2 linked regions of the Undibacterium sp. 5I1 genome follow. The protein of the gene in region 1 binds, or shares a complex with, the protein of each later gene. Links are inferred from orthologs where the notes say so. Each region holds a gene or a part of one and is shown on either strand. Other genes may lie near its edges. The genes, in order: pmbA and tldD.

Evidence for each region.
Region 2: the proteins of pmbA (region 1) and tldD are in contact, whole or in part, in a solved structure (PDB 5NJ9), measured with the Escherichia coli proteins. The link is inferred for Undibacterium sp. 5I1 from one-to-one orthologs.

What each region holds. Positions count from the first base shown.
Region 1 is NZ_JAVIWI010000001.1:668,512-676,549, reverse strand. Bases 2,666-5,489 are described here. They hold pmbA (metalloprotease PmbA), read right to left. Parts: upstream 4,842-5,489; coding sequence 3,489-4,841; downstream 2,666-3,488. Other genes in these bases: yjgA (ribosome biogenesis factor YjgA), read left to right, coding at 4,926-5,489; RGU72_RS02845 (MFS transporter), read right to left, coding at 2,666-3,330. In the rest of the region: RGU72_RS02855 (sensor histidine kinase), read right to left, coding at 1-151; argH (argininosuccinate lyase), read left to right, coding at 307-1,710; more of RGU72_RS02845, read right to left, coding at 2,002-2,665; more of yjgA, read left to right, coding at 5,490-5,579; mog (molybdopterin adenylyltransferase), read left to right, coding at 5,569-6,234; RGU72_RS02825 (alpha/beta hydrolase), read left to right, coding at 6,437-7,105; RGU72_RS02820 (alpha/beta hydrolase), read left to right, coding at 7,339-8,001.
Region 2 is NZ_JAVIWI010000001.1:2,159,145-2,167,171, forward strand. The notes cover bases 1,961-4,773. They hold tldD (metalloprotease TldD), read right to left. Parts: upstream 4,191-4,773; coding sequence 2,730-4,190; downstream 1,961-2,729. Other genes in these bases: bcsQ (cellulose biosynthesis protein BcsQ), read right to left, coding at 1,961-2,668; RGU72_RS09575 (carbon-nitrogen hydrolase family protein), read right to left, coding at 4,357-4,773. Outside these bases: cellulose biosynthesis protein BcsQ, read right to left, coding at 1-406; bcsR (BcsR/BcsP family cellulose biosynthesis protein), read right to left, coding at 403-987; cellulose biosynthesis protein BcsD, read right to left, coding at 1,027-1,524; more of bcsQ, read right to left, coding at 1,889-1,960; more of RGU72_RS09575, read right to left, coding at 4,774-5,169; RGU72_RS09580 (YhdP family protein), read right to left, coding at 5,435-8,027. UniProt on the Escherichia coli protein: Metalloprotease involved in CcdA degradation. Suppresses the inhibitory activity of the carbon storage regulator (CsrA).

The sequences.
Region 1 (8,038 bases):
CTTGAAAATTAAATAACCAGCCTTGTCCACGCGCCAACAAAGTCAACAATACCAGAACATTGACAGCGATCAGCACCCTCGAAATAACGCCGGTATTGCAGTAATCGGGAATCAATAAATCCGTGGGAGTACGATTTGTTTGCTTGGTCATAAAGGGAAACAGGTCGTCGGTGTTTTATAATCGGGGAATTCAGCGTTTTTGAGCATGGTTGACTTTATACTTCGGCTTAACGTCGTTGGCACTTCTAACACTCCATACTCAAGCGCTATCCGCATCATCCTATTATTCGCCTTACAAAGTTAGCTATGACATCACAATTCTCTAAAAAAAGCGAGGCATGGTCTGCCCGTTTCTCCGAACCGGTATCTGATCTAGTCAAACGTTACACTGCCTCGGTCTTTTTTGATAATCGGATGGCCGCTTTTGATATCCAAGGTTCGCTAGCACATGCGGAGATGTTATCAGCACAAAACATTATCACTGCACAAGATTATGCCGACATTCAACGCGGCCTGGCACAAATCAAATCTGAGATTGATGCTGGTCAGTTTGTCTGGTTACTGGATCTGGAGGACGTGCATCTGAATATCGAAAAACGCCTGACCGAATTAGTCGGCGATGCCGGCAAACGTCTGCACACCGGTCGCTCACGCAATGATCAGGTGGCGACAGACATCCGTTTATATGTGCGCGCAGCGATTGATAATATCGTTGGCTTACTCGGTGATTTGCGCTCTGCTCTGCTGGATCTGGCAGAAAATAATGCAGAAACGATTTTGCCCGGCTTTACCCATATGCAAGTCGCACAACCGATCACGTTTGGTCACCATATTCTGGCGTATGTAGAAATGTTCAGCCGCGATGCCGAGCGTATGGTGGATTGTCGCAAGCGCGTCAATCGTTTGCCGCTGGGCGCTGCTGCACTGGCTGGTACGACCTTCCCGATTGACCGTGAACGTGTCGCAAAAACACTGGGTTTTGATGATGTATGCCACAACTCGCTGGATGCAGTATCTGATCGTGATTTTGCGATTGAATTTTGCGCAGCGGCGGCGCTGATCATGACGCATATCTCCCGTATGTCAGAAGAGCTGGTAATCTGGATGAGTCCACGGGTCGGCTTTATCGATATTGCAGATCGCTTCTGCACAGGCTCATCGATCATGCCGCAAAAGAAAAATCCTGATGTGCCAGAACTGGCACGTGGTAAAACGGGCCGCGTCAATGGTCACTTAATTGCCTTGCTCACCTTGATGAAAGGTCAGCCACTGGCCTACAACAAAGATAATCAGGAAGATAAAGAACCGCTATTCGATACGGTAGATACCATCACTGACACCTTACGTATTTTTGCCGATATGGCAGGCGGCATTACTGTGAAGCCAGACGCAATGCGCGCTGCAGCCTTACAAGGTTATGCAACAGCGACCGACCTAGCAGATTATTTAGTCAAGCGCGGCTTGCCTTTCCGCGATGCGCATGAAGCTGTGGCGCATGCCGTCAAAACATGTGTAGATAAAGGCTGCGATCTGAGTGATATGAGTCTGGATGAGTTACGTGCTTTCTCAAGTCTGATCGAAGCGGATGTGTTTGCCGTATTGACACTGGAAGGCTCCGTCGCCGCACGTGACCATATCGGCGGCACTGCACCTAATCAGGTCAAAGCAGCGATTGTCCGTGCCCGCAATAAACTTGCAGCAAACTTATAGCATCTTAAACCCAGATTTTCCATTAGACCGCTACCACTTCGCAAAAAACGCAGACGGCATGCGGTGTTTAGAGGGATAGCACCACCGCGATTTGAGTGAAAACGCTACAGCGACAATTGCACCTTTGGCAAACTGCCTGGCGTTGTTCCAATGGAAAATCTGGGTTAAATAGGCAAGTAGTTCAGCGAGTAGTTCAGCAAACGATTCAGTAAATAAGTTAGCAAATAAAAAGGAGGACTTAGTCCTCCTTTTTTACGTCCATCTTCGTTTGATCATTCCTGCCAATCAGATTTACTTGATTGCGCTGCGATCCCGAACAAACATCGCCGTCAGCATACCGATCACACAAACACCCATTACATAATAAGCGGGTGCCAGTGGATTATCTTTCAGCAATAAGGTCACAACAATTGGCGTCAAACCACCGAATATTGCATAAGCTACATTGTAGGAAAATGACAGTCCTGAGAACCGGACCTGCGCCGGAAAAGCATTGACCAACACAAATGGAACAGCGCCCACGACACCAACCGCAAAACCGGTTAAGGCATACAGCGGCAATAGCATTTCTGGATTGGTCTTAATTGTTGTGAACAGAAAATAAGTACAGATCAGTAGAAATAAATCGCCCAAAAACAATATGCGTTTAGCGCCGAATTTATCAGACAACAGTCCGGCAACTACACAGCCAGCGGTCAAACACAAAGTTGCAACGCTGTTTGCCATTAATGCCGTGCGTCCATCAAAACCATAGATTTTTTGAAGAAAAGTTGGTGTCATCAAAATCACCACCACAATCGCAGCCGACAACATCCAGGTCAGCAGCATGGACACAGCAACCGCGCCGCGATGATCGCGCAATACAGTTTTGAGCGGCATCTCAGCAGCCAAGGCTTTACGTTTTTGTAGTTCTGCAAACACGGGTGTCTCATGCAACCAGCGACGTAAATACATAGCAGCGATACCAAATATCCCACCCAACAAAAACGGCAAACGCCAAGCCCAGTCAGTCAACTCTACTGGCGTAAAAATCGTATTCATCGCGGTTGCGACCAATGACCCTAACAAGATACCGCTAGTCAGACCTGCGGTCAGCGTGCCGCAAGCGTAGCCCACGTTTTTAGCTGGCACGTGTTCAGAGACAAATACCCATGCACCAGGCACTTCACCACCTACGGCAGCACCTTGCAAAATACGCAGTATCAACAAGGCGATTGGTGCAAAAATACCGATAGTCTGATAAGTCGGCAGCAAACCCATCATCAGCGTGGGTACCGACATCAATAAGATGGATAAAGTAAACATCCTTTTGCGTCCTAGCAGATCACCAAAGTGCGCCATGATGATGCCTCCCAAGGGACGCGCCAGATAGCCCGCCGCAAAAATCCCGAAAGTCTGTAATTGTCGCAGCCATTCAGGCACAGATGGCGGGAAGAATAATTTACCAATCACCGTGGCAAAGAACACAAAAATAATAAAGTCATAAAACTCTAATGCGCCACCAAGCGCAGCTAACGACAGTGTTTTGTAATCTTGTTTGGTCAGCAGGCGATTTTCTTGATTGACATCGGTGCTGGCCAGATTGCCGCCACCGGCATAAACATTGTCCTTATTATTCATTCATTGTCTCCTCTATTTTTTAATTTCTTATTAAGTTAAGAAGTCGTACCCGCTGCTTAAATTGTCCATTCAATTTTTTATTGACTTGTTCAATAAAGCTGCCAGAGCCGGACTCGACTTCCTAACTTTCCCTTTTTGCTAACTATTACTCTCTTTTGCTAACTGCCTGCTACCGTCATACTTTCAATTAAAATTGAACCTGTTTGTTTAGTGCCACGTGTCAGCGTATCCGCGCCGATTGCCACAATGTGCTGAAACATATCGCGCATGTTGCCAGCAATCGTAATTTCTTCTACCGGATATTGAATCACGCCACGCTCAACCCAAAAACCAGAGGCGCCGCGGGAATAATCGCCGGTCACATAATTAACGCCCTCGCCCATCAACTCGGTCACCAGTAAGCCGGTATCCATTTTTTTCAGCATGGCTTTAAAGTTATCTGTCTTTGTAGTCAACGCTGAAGTCATAGACAAATTGTGCGATCCACCTGCGTTACCGGTGGTCTTCATCTTCATTTTCCGGGCGGAATAACAAGACAGGAAATAGCCTTGCAACACGCCGTTTTTAACCACATCACGACGCTGCGTTTTGACACCCTCGTCATCAAATGGGGACGAGCCTACTGCACCAATGACATGAGGATCTTCCAGAATTTCGATGTGGGATGGAAAAATTTGCGTCCCTAAACTATCCAGCAAAAAACTGGATTTGCGATATAAAGCACCGCCAGAAACCGCTTGCACAAACGATCCCAGCAATCCTGCCGCTAATGGTGCTTCAAACAATACCGGACACTTACGGGTATCTAATTTGCGTGCGTTCAAACGTGCCAGCGCACGTTCAGCGGCATAACGACCTATAACCTCTGGCGAGGCTAATTTTTTTGCGTTACGCTGCGATGAATACCAATAATCGCGCTGCATACGAGCGCCTTTGCCCGCAATCGGCGCTACCGAAATGGTGTGACGAGAGAAGGGATAACCGCCGATAAAGCCACGCGAATTAGCCGCGATAAAATGCGATTGTTGCGCGTGAATACTGGCACCTTCGCTATTGGTAATACGTTTATCGACTGCCACAGCTGCCGCTTCCGTACGGGTGGCAAGATCAATCGCCTCCTCTGCCGTGATCAGCCATGGGTAGCAAAGTTTTAAATCTTGCGGATGCATTTCTAACAAATCCGCTTCCGGCAAGCCTGCGCAATCGTCTTCCGCCGTAAAACGGGCGATGTTATAGGCGGCATCGACAGTTGCCTGCAAGGAGGCGCTGGAAAAATCGGATGTACTAGCATTACCACGCTTTTGGCCGATGTAGACGGTAACGCCTATGCCTTTATCGCGGTTTTGCTCTATGGTTTCTATCTTGGCTTTGCGCACACTGATGGATAAACCACCACCTTCGCTAATTTCGACAGCGACATCAGATGCGCCTTTTTCACGCGCAAAACGTAAGACATCCTCTGCGATTTGCTTCAATTGATCTTGAGTATGGGTAAAAACAGGCTTGCTCATAGGCTAGGTTTCTTTGGAGTCATCGATAAACAAGGTATCATAGCAGCCGTTTCATTAAGTTTATAGAATAAAGGCGAATCAATTATGCCAAATCCAAACCGAGGCTCCTGCGGCTTCAAGTCCAACGAATTCGAGCAAGAATACGAGCGCCCCTCCAAATCGCAACTCAAACGCGAGAGTGACGCCCTGCAAAAATTAGGGCAAGAACTGATCGACCAGCCACGAGACCGTGTTAAACGCGTCCCGATGCCGGAAGATGTGCGCGATGCGATTTTAATGTGTCAGACCATCAAAGATCACGAGGGTCGCCGTCGTCAATTGCAATTTGTCGGCAAAAAAATGCGTACTCTGGATGAAGAAGAAATTGCTCTCATCCAGAAAACCATCGATAGCTGGAAAGGTAAGTCCAAATCCGACACCGCCGCCATGCATGCGCTGGAGCGCAGACGCGATAAATTGCTGACCGATGACAAAGCATTGACTGAACTGCTAGAGCAAAATCCAGAACTCGACGTGCAACACCTGCGTAATCTAATCCGCAACGCGCGTAAAGAACAGGCAGAAAACAAGCCGCCAAAAGCATATCGTGAAATTTTTCAGATTCTGAAAGATATCCAGGTCGCTCAACGTGCTGCGCAGAAAAAAGCTGCTGGCGATTTAGCTGATGCGGAATCTGATGATGAAGATGACTTCGATGATGATGTTGATGATGCTAAACATGAGCAACATGACGACTAAATCAGCCACTGAGTTAGAAAATACTAAAGTAGAAAATACTGAAGTAAAAGATAAAAAAGCAGACCATTTAAAAATTGGTCTGGTTTCTATTTCTGACCGCGCTTCTGCTGGCATTTATCAAGATCAGGGTTTACCCGCTTTGCAAGACTGGTTTGGTAGCGCGCTTAGCAGCTCATGGAGTATGGAAACTCGCTTAATCCCAGATGAACGTGCTGCCATTGAGCAGGCCTTGATTGAGCTGGTCGATCAGGAGCAATGCCATCTGGTCATCACTACAGGCGGAACTGGTCCCTCACGACGCGATGTCACTCCAGAAGCCACTTTGGCCGTCGCCACAAAAGAAATGCCGGGTTTTGGCGAGCAAATGCGACAGATCAGTCTGCAATTTGTGCCGACAGCAATCTTGTCGCGTCAAGTTGCGGTGATACGCGAGACGGCGGAGCATGCCGCGCTGATTCTGAATTTGCCTGGACAGCCTAAGTCGATCAAAGAAACGCTGGAAGGCTTGAAAGATGCCGACGGCAAGCAACTCGTCTCTGGTATTTTCGCCGCCGTCCCCTACTGTATAGATTTAATTGGCGGTCCGTATATCGAAACACACGATGCAGTTTGTAAAGTGTTTCGGCCAAAATCGGCTATTCGTAGCAAAGCATAGCTCGCTACACTCTCACTTCGACATCCCTAAAATGATCCGATCAAAAAAGCTAACTTCTTTAAAAAGACGCTGGCTTTTTGGTGCGACCTTAGGTGGTGTAACCTCTGTAGTATCAATGGTATGCCGCAGTAGTTTTAGTCAAACCAGCGCAACAAAACCTTTGCCATTGCCTTCAAAAACCACACCAACCTCAAAGTCCAATATGAGCACATTACTTGACACCGTAGAACTCGAAAGCGCCCCCAATCCGACCGTCGCCATCATCTGGATGCATGGCCTTGGCGCGGACGCGAATGACTTCGTTCCGATCGTGAAAGAATTGAATCTAAAAGGCTGCCCGGCAATCCGCTTTGTGTTCCCGAATGCGCCTGTGATGCCAGTCACGATCAACGGTGGTCATGCAATGCGTGCCTGGTACGATATTTTGGGCACCGACATCGCCAGACGTGAGGATGAAAAAGGCCTGCGCAGTTCACAAGTATTGATCGAGCAATTAATCGCCCGTGAGAATGCCCGTGGCATCCCGGCTAGCCGTATTATCCTCGCGGGCTTCTCCCAAGGTTGCGCGATGACGCTGCAAACTGGATTGCGCCATACCGAAAAATTGGCTGGTCTGATGTGTCTGTCAGGTTATGTTCCCTTACGCGATCTGGTCGCCAACGAACGCCATGCATCGAATCAACATACGCCTATCTATCTGGCACATGGTCGTGCTGATCAGGTAATCCCAATTGCCAGAGCAGAACAATCGCGTGATCTTTTAAAATCCCTAGGCTACCCGGTGGAATGGCATGAGTACATGATGCAACACTCGGTCTGTCAGGAAGAAATTGGCGACATCAGTAGCTGGCTGAAAAAGGTATTAGCCTGATTTTTTGTTTGGTACTGAAGCGCGTCACAAGCACGTCTCGATGCTCTGGTAATGGGTCTGAATTGCAGGCAATGTAGCTTCTGCACCTCGCCATCGCACTTGAAAAACAGCTTCAGCGCACTTAGAAGCCAGTAATATACTAGGGGAGTGTATTTTTAATTGTCCAACGGTTATGTGGACAATAAGGTATATTTTTTAACATACTCCCCTTATTTTTAATTTTACAGCAATCAATGGCTGACAAATCTACTCAAGAACATTCTCAAATCGGCTCTCAGCCACTGCAAGTCTTGTTTGTACATGGGATGGGGCGCTCATCGCTGTCGGCTACACCGATGCTGCAACGTTTGCGGGCGCATGGTCTGACGACCAGTAGTTTTAATTATTTTGTGGCGCTGGAAAGCTTTGCGGGAATCCGGGACAGGCTCGTTAAAACGATCACGGCAGTTGCGGCCAAGGGCGATTATATTTTGATTGGGCATTCGCTCGGCGGTGTGTTGTTGCGCAGTGCGATCAATGCATTGCCGGAAGATTGCCGTCAGCCCCGGCAATTGTTTTTACTCGGCTCGCCCATCACGACCTCCAGAGTGGCGGGACGGGTGCAACATCTGTTGCCATTTAGAGTGGCGACAGGAGATTGCGGACAATTGTTATCAAGTGCCGAGCGCATGGCAGCGATTGCACCTGTCAAAACGCCGACGATTACGATCATCGGCACCAAAGGAATTAAGGGCAAATACAGCCCTTTCGGCGATGAAGACAATGACGGCGTGGTGTCCATATCAGAGGCGTATGCACCATGGGCAGAACAGGAAATCTTGCTACCCATCATGCATACGCTGATGCCATCAAATCGCCTCGTAAGTGAGGCGATTTTGGCGCACCTTCCAGCCTGACTAAGTTGCTAACTAAGTTGCCAAATTAGTTTCCACT
Region 2 (8,027 bases), 1.5 Mb from region 1 along the record:
CCTGTTGTAAATAGACTGTTGGACCTGGAGGTGTATCGATAAGCACTATGTGATCATCGGCCAGATTTAGAGATTTCAATTGCGACGATAACCATGTTGATTTAATTTTGACATGATGTTCAAGGCTACTTCTGTCAGTTTCGCTGACGATACCATAAGGCAAAAAATCAACCCCATAAGGGCTAGAGTACATAGCATCTCTCCAAGGCTGCCCCAATACACTTTGTCTAACAACGCCATTGGCGTCATCATATTGCATACCATAATGCAAACGTAATGCATTTTGAGGATCAAGATCAAGGATAGTGACTTTGCCACCAAAAGCGACAATCTCCGCAGCAAGGTTTGCCGTAACCGTGGTTTTTCCAACACCACCCTTAGGGGAGACGACGGCAATTACCCTCATGGTTTAAATATTTTTTTAAAAAATGAATTGACTGGTGACTCAGGTAATTTTTCCGGTTCAACTTTTTGCGCCAAGCGGTCAAATAAGGCATGTAATGAAGGCGCAGAACTATTATCCCGTGCGGCAATAGGCGCCGAAGCAGATGCTGCAATTGATATTGAGGGAGTCGACTGTGCACTTGAGACATTCATGCCGCTCACACCATTTGAATTGCCCCGAGGAGCCAGTGCTGGTATTTGTGGTTGTGTCTTTATTTGAGCAGTCGCAAGATTGTCTACAGATGTAACCGGTACTTTTGGAGCAAAACCTGCAAACGAACTACTACCCTCGTGAATCGACTGATTCACTGACTGAGGATTATAGGTTGTGTTATTGGCCAACATTGTCGGTGCTTTAACGACAGATTCCGCTCTCGCTATTGCATTCCTCATAGGATGAGCGGTGGCTGTTTTAGCACGTACATCTCTCAGCAAAGGCCAACGTTGTTTGGCTTGCTCGTTTAACTCATCACTATGAATCTCTTGATAGGAATCTACTTTTCCATCAATTTTCTTGAAGAGATTTTTAATATCATTTTCCATAATATAAGCCCCAACTTTGTTCTGCAGACAATGATCTGATCAGCGACGAGTGAAGTAAGCCTGCTCCTCAACTTGCTTTTTCAATTGAAACACAATCAAAAGACCATCATCCAATACGGCTCCACGTTGTGACAAACGCAAAGATTTATCAATACCCATTGATTCAAACCAATAAGAATAAACACCCTCTAACAAAGCAGGAGACCAATCCAAAGCTTGTTCACCAAAAGCTACTTTAAGAGGACTTGCGTTATGCTCGATCAATAGGCAGTCCGACTCGTCGCGCAATTGCACCCAACCCCAATCGAGGTCGGCCCAAACTTTGTTGATCCCAGATTCGAGAGTGAGCAAAGTTTCACCGCCATCAACCTTAAAACTAGCGGCCATTGTCAGCCCCAACTTATACATAAAAGTGCGCAAATCATTTACATCTCCCTGCGCAGAAAATTCAACAGAGAATGCGTTTAAAAATGCACGCCACTGAACAGAGCATTGCTGCTGTTCGTAATAATTAATATTGCTGACTGGTTTACTCACATCGAACCTTTACATACGTAATCGGATCATAACTACTGACCAGACTGGGCATTGTTAGTATGTTGAACTGTAGCATTTCAATAAGACTATCGTCCAGTAAATAGAGATAGACAAATGTTAAGTATTTATAACTTCCTATCGAAATATTTAACAATTCAATCCGGATTATTTAACATAGGCAGATAGGAACTAAGCAATCATTAGGCCATAATTGCATGTTTCCTCATAAAAAGTAATCGTTTATCAATAACCACTATTAACAAAGAATAGAGATTACTCTCTTGACCTGGCACTGCACTCTTGAAAATACGATTTTTACAATCAAACCTAATTTAATGCTGCAAGTTCATAAAAAATAAAGTATTTATCGTCTTGATTGTATCTCATACAACGTCTGCATTAAATCCACGACCAGCTCTTGAACGGCCTGTGCTGCCGGGCTATCAGGCTCAGATTGAAGGATAGGATACCCATATGCGAGTGCCTCTTCCAGTTGTGTACTTTCTGGGATAACGCAAGGTAGCATTCTGTCACCCAGCCGCTCAGAGAAAAGTGCGATTACGTCTTGCGCCAGTTGTTTCTTTGAGCCCTGATTCACCACGTAAGCAGACGGTTTGAATATAGTGGATCTGGCGTTATGGGAATCAATCAAGGATTCCATCTCTGGAATAGTGGCATACGAGGCAGCATCGGCCAGCAATACGACTAATAGAAAGTCCGCCGCATTTATTGCTTGAGTTAAGTAGATAGATGGACCAGGAGGTGTATCTAAAAAGACAAACGTATCTTTTGGCAAATTAGCGCGCAATAGCTGGTTGAGTAGCCAATCCTCATCTTGCTCCAGAACTTGTTCAAAAGCGATGCGCTGTTGCTCGCCTGCACTACCGTAGGGCACAAAATCGACCCCAAAAGTACTTGAGTAAGCGGCATCCCACAACCGGGAAGTAGCTCGGTTAGCAATTGTGCTAATTCCGCTAGTGTCTGACTGATCTCCCCCACCCATATGCCATTGCACAGCATTTTGTGGATCGAGATCAATCACCAGACTCGGGTAGTCGCGTTGTGCGATACCCGCACTCAGGTTGGCGGTGGTCGTCGTTTTACCCACGCCGCCTTTGGCAGAAACAATAGCGATAACAATCATGAGCCGTACCTTTGGGCAAGGCTAAACCAGTTTAGAATTTCATCTATCAACATCGTTAAGATCAAGCTGTGCCGCCCACAGTAAGACCATCAATACGCAAAGTAGGCTGGCCAACACCAACAGGCACGCTCTGCCCTTCTTTGCCGCAAACACCGATACCAGAATCCAGACGTAAATCATTACCAATCATTGACACACGATTTAAAACATCGGGGCCGTTACCGATCAAGGTTGCACCTTTTACCGGGTAGGTGACTTTGCCGTTTTCTATCATGTAGGCCTCGCTCGCAGAGAAAACGAACTTACCGTTCGTGATATCGACCTGTCCGCCACCAAAATTAACGGCGTAGATACCATTTTTAACGGATGCCAAAATCTCAGCAGGATCTTTGTCGCCAGCCAGCATGTAGGTATTAGTCATACGCGGCATTGGTAAATGAGCGAAAGATTCACGGCGGGCGTTGCCAGTGACTGGCATTTTCATCAAACGGGCGTTCATTGTGTCTTGGATGTAGCCTTTCAAAATGCCGTCTTCAATCAAAGTCGTGCATTGAGTCGGATTGCCCTCATCATCAATATTTAATGAGCCACGCCGATCCTGAATGGTACCGTCGTCCACTACAGTCACGCCTTTTGCCGCAACGCGCTCGCCGATACGACCTGAAAAGGTGCTAGAACCCTTGCGATTGAAGTCGCCCTCCAGTCCATGACCAATGGCCTCATGCAGCAAAATTCCAGGCCAGCCAGATGCGAGCACAACAGTCATAGGACCAGCAGGCGCTGGTCGTGCATCCAGATTCACCAATGCGGATTTGACTGCCTCGTCCGCATATTGATCAAGTAAAACATCGGAGAAATAACCGTAGTCATAACGACCGCCGCCACCGCTGGACGCCATCTCGCGGCGTCCATTTTGCTCTACGATCACGGTCAGGGAAACCCGTACCAGCGGTCGGATATCTGCAGCAATCACGCCATCGCTACGCGCGACTAACACGACGTCGTACTCACCGGACAAGCTAGCCATTACCTGCACCACACGCGGATCTTTAGCTCTGGCGATTTTTTCTAAGCGCTCTAGCAAAGTGACTTTTTGAGTTGCATCTAAAGACGCAAGCGGATCGTTTTGCAAATACAAACTACGGCCACCGACACCTTGCATACTGGAAGCGACTTTGATTTTGCCCGTGCCCTGGCGTGCAATCGTGCGGGTTGCGTTGACTGCATCTTGCAAAGCTTGCTCAGAAATCTCATCCGAATACGAGAATGCTGTTTTATCGCCAGAAATTGCCCGTACGCCTACGCCCTGATCTATAGAAAAACTACCGGTTTTGACGATGCCTTCTTCCAGGCTCCAGCCCTCGCTTTTGGTGAACTGAAAATATAGATCAGCGTAGTCAACCTTGTGGTTAAACATGGAACCAAGTACTTTAACCAGCTTGGATTCATCCAGACCGAACGGGGTCAATAAAATATCGCGGGCAATCGCCAGGTGGCGCAGATTGGGTTCAAATGGTGTCATAGTGTTCTATCAGTGTTTTTGAGTATTCTAAGTGTGCCAATTACAGAATAAGAATGGCGAATGAATAGATTGTAGAGCATGTCTGGCATATAAATAAATTTGCGCAAAGTATGGTTTTGTATCGATCGACGGATGGGACAAATTATCGGACAAGTTAGCAGAGAAATTAGCAGGCTAATTTTCTATGCTTTAAAGCAGGCAAGCTAGTCCTGACGGCGCTCAGATTGGCCCAATCTAACTCACCACCAACCACACCTTCACCTTCCGCTAGCACATCCACAATCTTGCCCCAAGGGTCGACCAACATGCTATGCCCCCACGTACGGCGACCATTAACATGCTGCCCACCTTGCGCCGAGGCTAGCACATAACATTGGTTTTCTATGGCTCTGGCACGCAGCAGGATTTCCCAATGCGCTTGTCCTGTCGTGAAAGTGAAAGCTGCCGGGACCACAATCAAAGCACAATCTCCCATGGATCGATACAGTTCTGGAAAGCGTAAATCGTAGCAAATCGATAAACCAATTTTGCCAAAACCAGCATCAAAACTCACTACATCATCGCCCGCCGTAATAGTGCGGGATTCTTCATAGGACTCTGTGGCTTTGGTAAAACCAAATAAATGAATTTTGTCGTAACGACTAACTAGCTCGCCTTGCGGGTTATATACCAAAGTCGTATTCAAGACTTTATCCGACTCTGTTGATACCAACGGCAAAGTACCACCGATAATCCAAACGCCCAGACTGCGTGCACTATCCGCTAAAAATTGTTGAATCACACCCGGCTGCTCAGCGTTGCCAATATGCTCGGCAATCTTAAATTTATCCACTTCATGCAATCCCATGATGGGCCAGTATTCCGGCATCAATATCAATCCGGCACCTGCATCGGCGGCCTGCTTTAGCAAGCGCTGCGCAGTCGCCAGATTCTCTTGTAAGACAGGCGTAGAGATCATTTGTATAGCGGCGATTTTCATTTATATCCTCTGAAAAAAACAGCAGGCTCAGTTGGCAAAACCAAGCTACAGATTACGAGGGATTTTAACATACTCCCCATAATTTTTAAAAAATATATCTTATTGTCCAATGATTACTTGGACAACTACAATATACCCATATCCAGTATATTTAATTACCTAGGTAGTGAACTTGCAATACTCAGTCAAAATCCTGATCAAACTAGAGCAAGCTTTACCGGTTCCGAAACTTCCGCCGCCAATCATCCAAGCAGTTTTCTAATACCTATTTAACTAATATCGCCTCAGCTTTAGGTAAGGTATTTTGTGCTTCTTTATGGTCCATCTTGGTGACTGTCGGTTCTTTCCAAGAGCCAGCCACCGAGTACTCGTACGTGAAGGCTCTCGCCAATGGTTCACGCAAAAATAGTTGTGCCAAAAATGTACCCAGACCAATCACAGGATTAACGGCTAAACCGTACACGACTGAAGCAGTGCCCGCATTAATTTCGGGAATCACTGCCACGTGCAGATTTTGCGACTCTTTCACAAGATCGGCGGTGCCGTCCATCAATACGGTTGCGTTCACGCTACGCATTTTTAAGTTTTCTGTTCTTGCCGTGCCCTGCTGAATTTGGGCTGTTCCCAAAATTGAATCAAACGCAAACCCATCTGAAAAGACATCCCGAAAATCCAACGTCAAACGTCGCGGCAAGGATTGCAAGCTCAACACGCCCAATAACTTCGCCGCACCTGGGTCCACTTTTAAAAACTGTCCTGCGGCCAGCTCCAACTGTACTTGGCCCGTCATACTTGGTACATCCAGGGCAAACGGCAAACCGTTCCATGTTACATCGCCCTGCAATTTGCCACGACCGCCACGCAACACGTTGGCAAAACCTAATCGATCTAATAATTTGCCTGCATCGCTAATATCTAAAACGTAATTTAAATTAGTTAAGCCTTCGCCAGCACGACTACTCCATTTGCCAGACCCCTTTAACTCTGCATCCTCGTTCTTAAGCGATATCTTTTGCATGCGCCATTCGCGCCCGGTCGATAACGGGAAATTATTAGCAATCAACTCCAGACGACCCAATTTTTTATTAAATAGCTCAAAATTATCCGCCACAATATCTAAACTTGGGATTTGGGTGCCGCTGCTTTTGCCTTCCAACAAATCAGTCACGTCTGAAGCTGCCGACTGTGGAATAGTCAACTTACTCAAGCGTGCCAGTACGTTGCCCAAGCCTTGCACATTTGCGGACTCGCTCCAGCTCAAATAACCCGAGGCTTGGCTGGAATCGATATTTGCCTGCCACAATCCCTTTTGATGCGTAGCACCCAACACGACGTTATCCAGCTTTTTTCCCATCACGTGTAGCTCGGCAGTACGCACTGCCAACACGCTCGGCTCTAAATAAGCAGACACATCAAAATCAGCTTGGGTATTTGTATTGCCAATAGCTCCGGGAACAATGTCGCCACTCTCGTTAGTGTTGACACCCTCTTTAGTAACGGCAAGCTTAGTGTTTGTATTAGCACCCAGGCTCATCAAACTACGCCATTCATCCACATGCAGAGATTTAAAATCGATATTTGCGTTCAGCCCGCTATCTGGCTCTGGCGCAGGAGCATTAACGCCAATCCCACCGCGCAAAACTTGCCAATTGGCATTATTCTCAACGGACTTTTGGCGTTGGTATTTGATGGCAATAACATTCCCTAAATTCAGCTTCAGCTCATCGCGTATTAGATTAGCATCATTAGAAAGCTGCGGCAGCATTTCAAAACGCAATGCCATATTCTCGTTAGCAAGTTTGCGTAAAGGCGCAGGGAAATTCAGCGCTAGTCCTTGCAGGGACGATTCAATCAAAATTTCTGGCTGACGTTTTTTGACGTTGATACTAGTCGTGTAATACGCAGAGCCTTGTATCTTGTCGACCAAACGCTCTTTGGCTAAGACCGGAAAGTTTTTACGTAAACCGTCGGCAGTCGCAAATCCATCTAGTTTGACACGGATACTGCCGTCTTTTTGAGAGCCCCCTGTGACCACCGCAGCGCCGCCTAATATTGTGCCTTTAAGCGTATTTAGCGCTACGCCTTTTTCATTAAATTCCAACTTGCCATTGACGCCACTGATCATGGGAATACTACTTTGCAGCAGCACGTCATTACCTGCAAACTGCAAGGCTCCCTGGACTTTGGAGTCGACCATATGACGCAAAGGTAGTTGCAATTTCAAGCCTAGTTGCGCCGTCGCGCTGGCCTTGCTGTCTTTGAGAAAATGTCCAAGCCAGCCGTCGACCGGACTGGCGTTCACATACTGCAACATGGTTTGCAAATTGCCATTGACTGTACCGTCAATATTCAAAATCCCATCATGCGACAACAGATCAGGAATTACCGCTTTCACTTTGCTTAAATCGGCACCATTGGTTTTTGCAGTCTCGCCACGGATCTCCATTTTGGCGCGGTCAAATATAAAGCTACCGTTAATACTATCAATCACTGGCCAAAGCGGATTCTTGCCATCTTCCGACAAATGTCCGGGAGCGAAATCGAGCTTACCGTTGACTATATTGCCTTTAACCCAAAATTCACCCTGATGATTTGGGCGCCCCTCATGTACAGCAAACGGGAAATGTGCCAGATCACCTTTAACCCGCAAAGTCACATCATCTGCGCGACCATCCAGCAAGGCTCCGATCAGCCAGTGACGCAAATCCTCTGGCGCATTGGCCGGGATAAAGCGATCGATTTGCTTAAGGTCAAAGCCCGAGAGTTTGCCCATCAGATCGACTTCACTGGACTGCGTAGCCGTAGCGGATCGATTAGCTTGATTAGGTGAAGATAGATGGTTCTGCCGCATCGACATA